DNA from 2 places in the Paenibacillus sp. ISL-20 genome. Region 2 is predicted to be linked to the other one. Evidence: predicted binding sites of a transcription regulator. Region 2 holds the regulator's gene; the other holds the start of a gene.
What was found. The regulator LexA, encoded in region 2, represses DNA repair genes until DNA is damaged. The targets are predictions, from matches to a motif close to CGAACATATGTTCG.
Positions count from the first base shown of each region.

Region 1 (3,427 bases), on a different contig from region 2:
TTGCTTGATCCCTGTCATGATGATTTTTCTGCTGGTGGATTTTGATTTTTATCCGGCTCCTATTGTATGGAATGATTTTGTCCTGCCCTATAACCAATTGATTGCGGCTTTGATATTCATACTTGCTGCAAGCACGGATGGGATTGATGGGTATTTGGCCCGGAAAAACAATATGGTGACAAACCTGGGTAAACTTATGGATCCGCTCGCGGACAAACTGCTGGTGGCAGCTATCCTCATATCGCTTGTGGAGATGGGGAAATGTGAATCATGGATTGCTGTTGTCATTATCAGCAGAGAATTCGCGGTTACTGGCTTGAGACAAATTGCGCTCCTGGAAGGTTCCGTCGTTGCAGCAGGTCAATCAGGAAAAATCAAGACGGTGATTCAGATTGTGGCAATTGTCGCGCTTCTGATCAATAATTTCCCGTTTGTATTCTTGGGAATTCCGTTTGATGTCATTGCAATTTGGGCTGCCGCGATAATTACGATCTATTCGGGAATCGAATATTTTGTCCAGAACAGGCATCTTCTTAAAGGTACCGGGGCATAACGGCAATAGGAGCTATCCTATTGCTTTTTTCTTCCGCAGGGTAAGAAATTAGTGACGGCGAATATTGTGAAGAGATAGAAGATACAGGAGGATCGACGAATCATGAAAGCAGAAATCATTGCAGTTGGAACCGAACTTCTCCTTGGACAGATTGTGAATACCAATGCACAGTATTTGTCCAGACAGCTTGCTTCAATGGGAATCGATGTGTACTATCAAACCGTTGTCGGGGATAACATGGAGAGGCTTAAGGAGACCTTGCGGCTGTCTAGCAGCAGAGCCGATATCGTGCTTCTGTCCGGCGGCCTGGGCCCCACACAGGATGACCTGACGAAGGAAGCGCTCGCATCCTTTCTGAATCGTTCATTGCATATTGATCGGATGGCTATGGACCGGATTGAACGTTTCTTCCAAGAACGGGGAGCCGTAATGACCGAGAACAATCGGCGCCAGGCCCTGGCTATCGAGGGAGGGACTCCGCTTCCGAACGAAACAGGCCTCGCCGTCGGGAACGCGGTATCCTATGAAGGCACTCATTATATTGTGTTGCCGGGACCGCCGAAAGAACTGATGCCGATGTTTGAGCAGGAGGCCAAGCCTTGGCTTCTGCAGCATGTGCTTACGGGAGAGCTTCCCATCTATTCGAAGATGCTCAAATTCGCAGGCATCGGTGAGTCCGCGCTTGATAAGCGCCTGGAAGACCTGATTACGACCCAGACTGATCCGACGATTGCATTGTATGCCAAGGAAGGGGAGGTCACCGTCCGAATCTCCACGAAGGCCGCAAGCGAGGCTGAGGCGATGGTCCGGCTGAATGAACTGGAAGCCCGGATCCAGGAGAGAGGCCCAGAGTTTATGTATGCTAACGAGGATGTGCCCATTGAGAAGGTTATCGTGGATTTGATGGCAGATCATAGCTGGACGCTAAGCGCTGCGGAGAGCTGCACGGGAGGGCTTGTAGCGGAGACGCTGACCTCCATCCCCGGCAGCGCATCGATGTTCCTTGGCGGGATTGTCTGTTACACTAACCAGATCAAGGAGAAGCTTGTGCATATCCCGCATGCGCTGCTTGAGGGGGATGATGCGCCGGGAGCCGTCAGTGCGGAGGTTGCCGAAGCGCTTGCGGATCATGTCCGGATGGTAACCGATAGCGACTTTGGTTTATCGGTAACGGGCGTAGCAGGTCCAGGGTACGCTGAACGCAAGCCTATAGGTCTTGTTTACATCGGATTGTCACAACGGGGAAAAGAAACAGAAGTGCATGAGCTGCACCTCCAGGGTAACCGTGAGACGATCCGGCTCCGTGCAACGAAGGCGCTGCTCTACCGGCTTTGGCAGCGTCTTGTTGCCTCCAAACAGGATTAATTTTGCAGAATAGAGATATCCGCTTTTTGAAAAAAGTAAATAATTTACACCTTGCTTGGTGTCTCTTCTTGAATTAATGAACAGTTCCGAGTATAATGGGAAATACGGAAGAACCGTGGCATATCGAATGATGTTGCCACGGTTCTTGTTCTTTATACATAGGGTATGGAGCATATACCGGAAGGGGCGTTGAATAAAAAAAACGAATGTATGTTCGAAAAAAAGCTTGGCAAACGTGTCAAAACAAGGTATGATATGACTATCAACAGTGAAGGGTTGTGGAACAATTGTCAGATCGTCGTGCTGCGCTGGAAATGGCGCTTCGTCAGATAGAGAAACAGTTCGGAAAAGGTTCCATCATGAAACTGGGTGAATCCACCCACATGCAAGTAGAGATTGTGCCGAGCGGATCGTTGGCATTGGATATAGCTTTAGGAACCGGCGGCTTGCCTAGAGGCCGGATTATTGAAGTGTATGGACCGGAATCCTCCGGTAAAACAACAGTAGCCCTCCATGCTATTGCGGAGGTTCAGAGGGCTGGTGGACAGGCTGCATTTATCGATGCCGAGCATGCTCTGGATCCATCGTATGCAAGCAAACTGGGCGTTAATATTGATGAATTGCTGCTCTCCCAACCGGACACGGGTGAGCAGGCGCTGGAAATTGCGGAAGCTCTGGTACGCAGTGGTGCAGTGGATGTCATCGTTATTGACTCGGTTGCTGCGCTTGTTCCAAAAGCTGAAATTGAAGGCGACATGGGTGACTCCCACGTGGGTCTGCAGGCTCGTCTGATGTCCCAGGCTCTTCGTAAATTGTCGGGTGCTATTAATAAATCGAAAACGATTGCCATCTTTATCAACCAGCTTCGTGAGAAGGTTGGTGTTATGTTTGGTAACCCTGAGACGACTCCAGGCGGACGTGCTCTGAAGTTCTACTCGACGGTTCGTTTGGACGTGCGTCGAATTGAGAGCATCAAGATGGGGAACGATGTGGTGGGTAACCGCACACGGATTAAGGTTGTTAAGAACAAGGTAGCGCCACCTTTCAAACAGGCTGAGCTTGATATTATGTACGGTGAAGGCATCTCTAGAGAGGGAAGCCTAATCGATATCGGAACGGACCTCGATATCGTGGATAAGAGTGGTGCATGGTATTCTTATGCAGGTGACCGTCTTGGCCAAGGGCGTGAGAATGCGAAGCAATTCTTGAAGGAGAATCCGGAGATCGCTAGTGTTATCGAGAACAAAATCCGTGAAGCGAGCAATCTAACTACGGCTGTTCCTGAGCCTTCCGAGAAGGATAAGGAACAAGAGGAAACAGAAGAGCAAGAGTTGTTTAAAGTAGAGTAGTAAATTGCTGGTTAACGATTATAGTGTTGAGGACTGTCCGGTGTTTGTAACGCCAGACGGTCTTCTTTGCATTTATCGAGACTTGAGAGTCAGTTTTGGTTATTTTACTCAGGATGATGCGGTAGTGAGAGGAGCGACATATGGAAGAAGAGAATAAAGA
Region 1 covers NZ_JAGGRD010000010.1:156,553-159,979, forward strand. Annotated here, with positions in the region: gene pgsA (CDP-diacylglycerol--glycerol-3-phosphate 3-phosphatidyltransferase) at 1-553, shown strand, start outside; gene J7E85_RS07655 (competence/damage-inducible protein A) at 656-1,918, shown strand; gene recA (recombinase RecA) at 2,206-3,267, shown strand; gene J7E85_RS07665 (regulatory protein RecX) at 3,408-3,427, shown strand, end outside.
Region 1: recA (recombinase RecA) is a predicted target of LexA. The motif match lies at 2,122-2,135, and genes of this name have one in related genera.

Region 2 (3,427 bases):
TGATATCTGGAATTACGCATATTTTCTGACCAAACAGCAAGCACTGGCTGACGATATTGCTCAAGAGGTGTTTATTAAAGCTTATTATGGTATACATACATTTCGCGGTCGGGCAACGCTAAAAACGTGGCTGCTCACAATTACGCGACATACTGTGTTCCGATATAAACAGACTTTTTTCTTTCGGAAAGTGACCCTCAAGGACAAGCTGCTTACAGATGCCTCAAGCCGGTCTGCGGAAGCAGAGTATTTGGATGGGCAGTATACTGATGAAATATGGGAAGTGATCATGACTTTACCCAGGAAGTTTAGGGAGGTGCTGATCCTGGACCTTTACTATGAGATGTCAATAAATCAGATTGCGGAGTTTCTTAACCTAGCGGCGGGTACCGTAAAATCCAGACTGTATCGGGCAAGGAAAAAAGTACAGAACCTGTTGAAGGAGAATGGCGATGAATAAGGGTAAACCAGACTGGTATTCCCGGGTTAAAAAGGGCCCTTTTCCAAATGATAAATTTACGCCTGAAATGAAAAAGTATGTGCACATGTCCGTGAACTGCAGTGGTGACGGCAGACCCACACAGCGTAAATATTTGCGAATTGGCATCGTGGGTGGGTTATTGCTTCTGATCATATTCATGATCATACCACTGACTTTTGGCGGCGAGGAACAAAAGAGGGCAGGGGATGCACCTCCTGATACGGAGGAGACGATTCGGGCACAAGGCGTAACAGATAAGGGGAGGCTAAGTGTAGTTTCTGTAGAAAAGGAAAAAATAACGAAATTAGGAGCGCCGAGCTGTTTCGGCATCGAAACGGACCTGTCGTTTGCCGGTAACTACAGCGTACGATATCGTTCTAATGGCGTTACGGATGAAGTAACCACGCTGGATGATCTTACTTTTATTCAACCAACTTCTGCAGCTGTCAATATGGTTCGATTGCCGTTTCAGGATGCGGATGTGTTTATACTTGCACCGCAATATCAGGACTGTCATGCAATACAAATCTACGCATTCGCCGTGGAGCATGATACGGGTAAGGCTGTGCAGCTCAGGTTTCAAGAAGAATTATCGGTGTCCTATACTTCCTATTACAGACCAGGTACTGAACCCATGGTAAAAGACAATAAGCTTGTTCTGCAGTCCACGGAGGGGCCGGGTGGGGAAGGTTCCCCGGATTATAAACCTAAGCGGATGTATCGACTGGATCTTAAGCAAGGCGTTATGGTGTTGGCAAACTAGCTAGGATCATGTTTCATTACCTATATAGAAAAAGCAAAGAGGTTACCATCCAATTAAGGGAGGTAACCTCTTCTTCATAGATAGATATATGAAATTAGTGGACATCCCGGAATAGTCCGATTACTTTACCGAGAATCGTAACATGGTTCAGGCGCAGTGGCTCGTAGGTAGGATTCTCCGGTTGCAATCGTACATGATCCTTCTCCTTATAGAAGGTCTTCACAGTTGCTTCGTCTTCCTCTGTCATCGCTACGACAATGTCGCCATTGTCTGCAGTTTGCTGCTGGCGAACAATGACATAGTCGCCGCTGTGAATGCCGGCTTCGATCATACTGTCACCAATAACCGACAACATGAACACCTTATCGTCGCCTACATAATGCTGCGGGAGTGGGAAGTAATCCTCAATGTTCTCCATGGCTGTAATAGGAACACCTGCAGTGACTTTTCCGACAACAGGCACTCTGGCAATGGTGTGGGTAAACAGGCTTGCGCTTTCGGACTCTTCCTGGCCAAGAAGCTCGATTGCTCTTGGTTTCGTAGGGTCACGGCGAATGAGGCCTTTCTTCTCCAAGCGGTCAAGATGTCCATGGACCGTTGAACTGGAGGCTAGTCCGACAGCCTCGCCGATTTCCCGGACAGAAGGCGGGTAACCCTTGCTACGAACTTCGTTGCGGATAAACTCTAAGATCGCCAGCTGGCGGCTGGATATTTTCGACATGCCGTATCAACCCCATTTAGTAACGTTTGGGAAAATTATAACATAGAACTTCCGTTCGTACAAACATAAGTTCTAAATTAAAATAGAACAAATGTTCCTTTTGGTATTGAATCAAACAAGTGTTCGTGTTAATATAAATCCATAAGAGAACACTTGTTTGGGAGATGATGATTCCATGTTGAAATACAGTACATACCGTAGCATTTATGAGAACGTTCCAGTGCAAACGAAGTCTTCGGAGACTTGGATCGATCAATTAAAGTCGAGAATGGCATCCATTTCTTTTATAAAGCTTTTATTCGTTCTGTTAATCGTAGCATCCTGCTGGACAGGGGCATATTCCGTTTTTGCCGGGGGGATGGATAAACCCACTGGGGAGAAGCAGGTTATTGTTCAATATGGTGATAGTTTGTGGCGGATTGCTTCCCTTCAAAAACCGACAGATATGGATACGCGAGTATATCTGGATAGCATCCGAAGAATGAATGGATTGAAAGGTCCGGATATACAGGCCGGAGAGGTGTTGTCTTTACCAGTCTGGTAATGGGATGACACTACGAGAAACTCTTTCCTTATATATGCCCCTATTTCTCGCTTCATATTTGTAAGCTTGCCTGATGATGTGATTTCACGCAGTATAAGCGTGTTTATAATAGAAGAGTATTGATTTCTTAACATAGAGGACCCATTTATAGGCATCATATGTTCATATTTGTTCTTAATCAGAGTTTGCAAGGGTGCAGTTGCCTTGACAAGCTCTTTTTCACATGTTTAAGTTATACATGATATCGGAATTGGAGGAGAAGTCATGGACATCGATACTTTGGTTGAACGCATCAATGTGCTAGCAAGAAAACAGAAAAGTGAGGGATTGACCGCGGAAGAGCTCAAGGAACGGGCCGAGCTTCGGGAAATATACCTTAACAATATTCGGGGTAACTTTAGACAACAGCTGGAATCAATCGAATGGGTAGATGAAAATGAACAAAAAGGCGGCCCCCGATTAAAGCATTAGTCGATCAACTGGCCCATGGATCTACAACCAGTGATTCACGACCAGATAGTAGGATAGAATTATAATACTTGGGGTGCCGATTATTCGCGGGAATCGAGTACGGTTACCCCAAGTTTATATGGATTGGTAATATATTGAAATTGAATCCAGGGGGAACCATATGTCACGATCATGGGAAAGAAAAGTCAACAAAAATATGTCACAGCTCAACAAGCAGCGTAAGAAGCAAGGGTTGACCTCGTACCAAGTCTCTGCCGTTACTGACAAGCATGATGTATTTAAGGGACGTAAATATGTACTTCCGTTAGTCCTTGTTGCATTGGCTGGTGTGTATGCACTTCTCGGAACGGCGACGTCCGAGGCTGCAGGTGGAAGCAACGATGTACTTAACTGGGTAGGTGTCAGCTTGTACATTCTGTTAGCGCTTATGATTTTCTTACGCAAGCC
Region 2 covers NZ_JAGGRD010000029.1:30,811-34,237, reverse strand. Annotated here, with positions in the region: gene J7E85_RS18355 (RNA polymerase sigma factor) at 1-460, shown strand, start outside; gene J7E85_RS18350 (hypothetical protein) at 453-1,244, shown strand; gene lexA (transcriptional repressor LexA) at 1,339-1,965, opposite strand; gene J7E85_RS18340 (LysM peptidoglycan-binding domain-containing protein) at 2,141-2,509, shown strand; gene J7E85_RS18335 (DUF896 domain-containing protein) at 2,774-2,980, shown strand; gene J7E85_RS18330 (hypothetical protein) at 3,141-3,427, shown strand, end outside.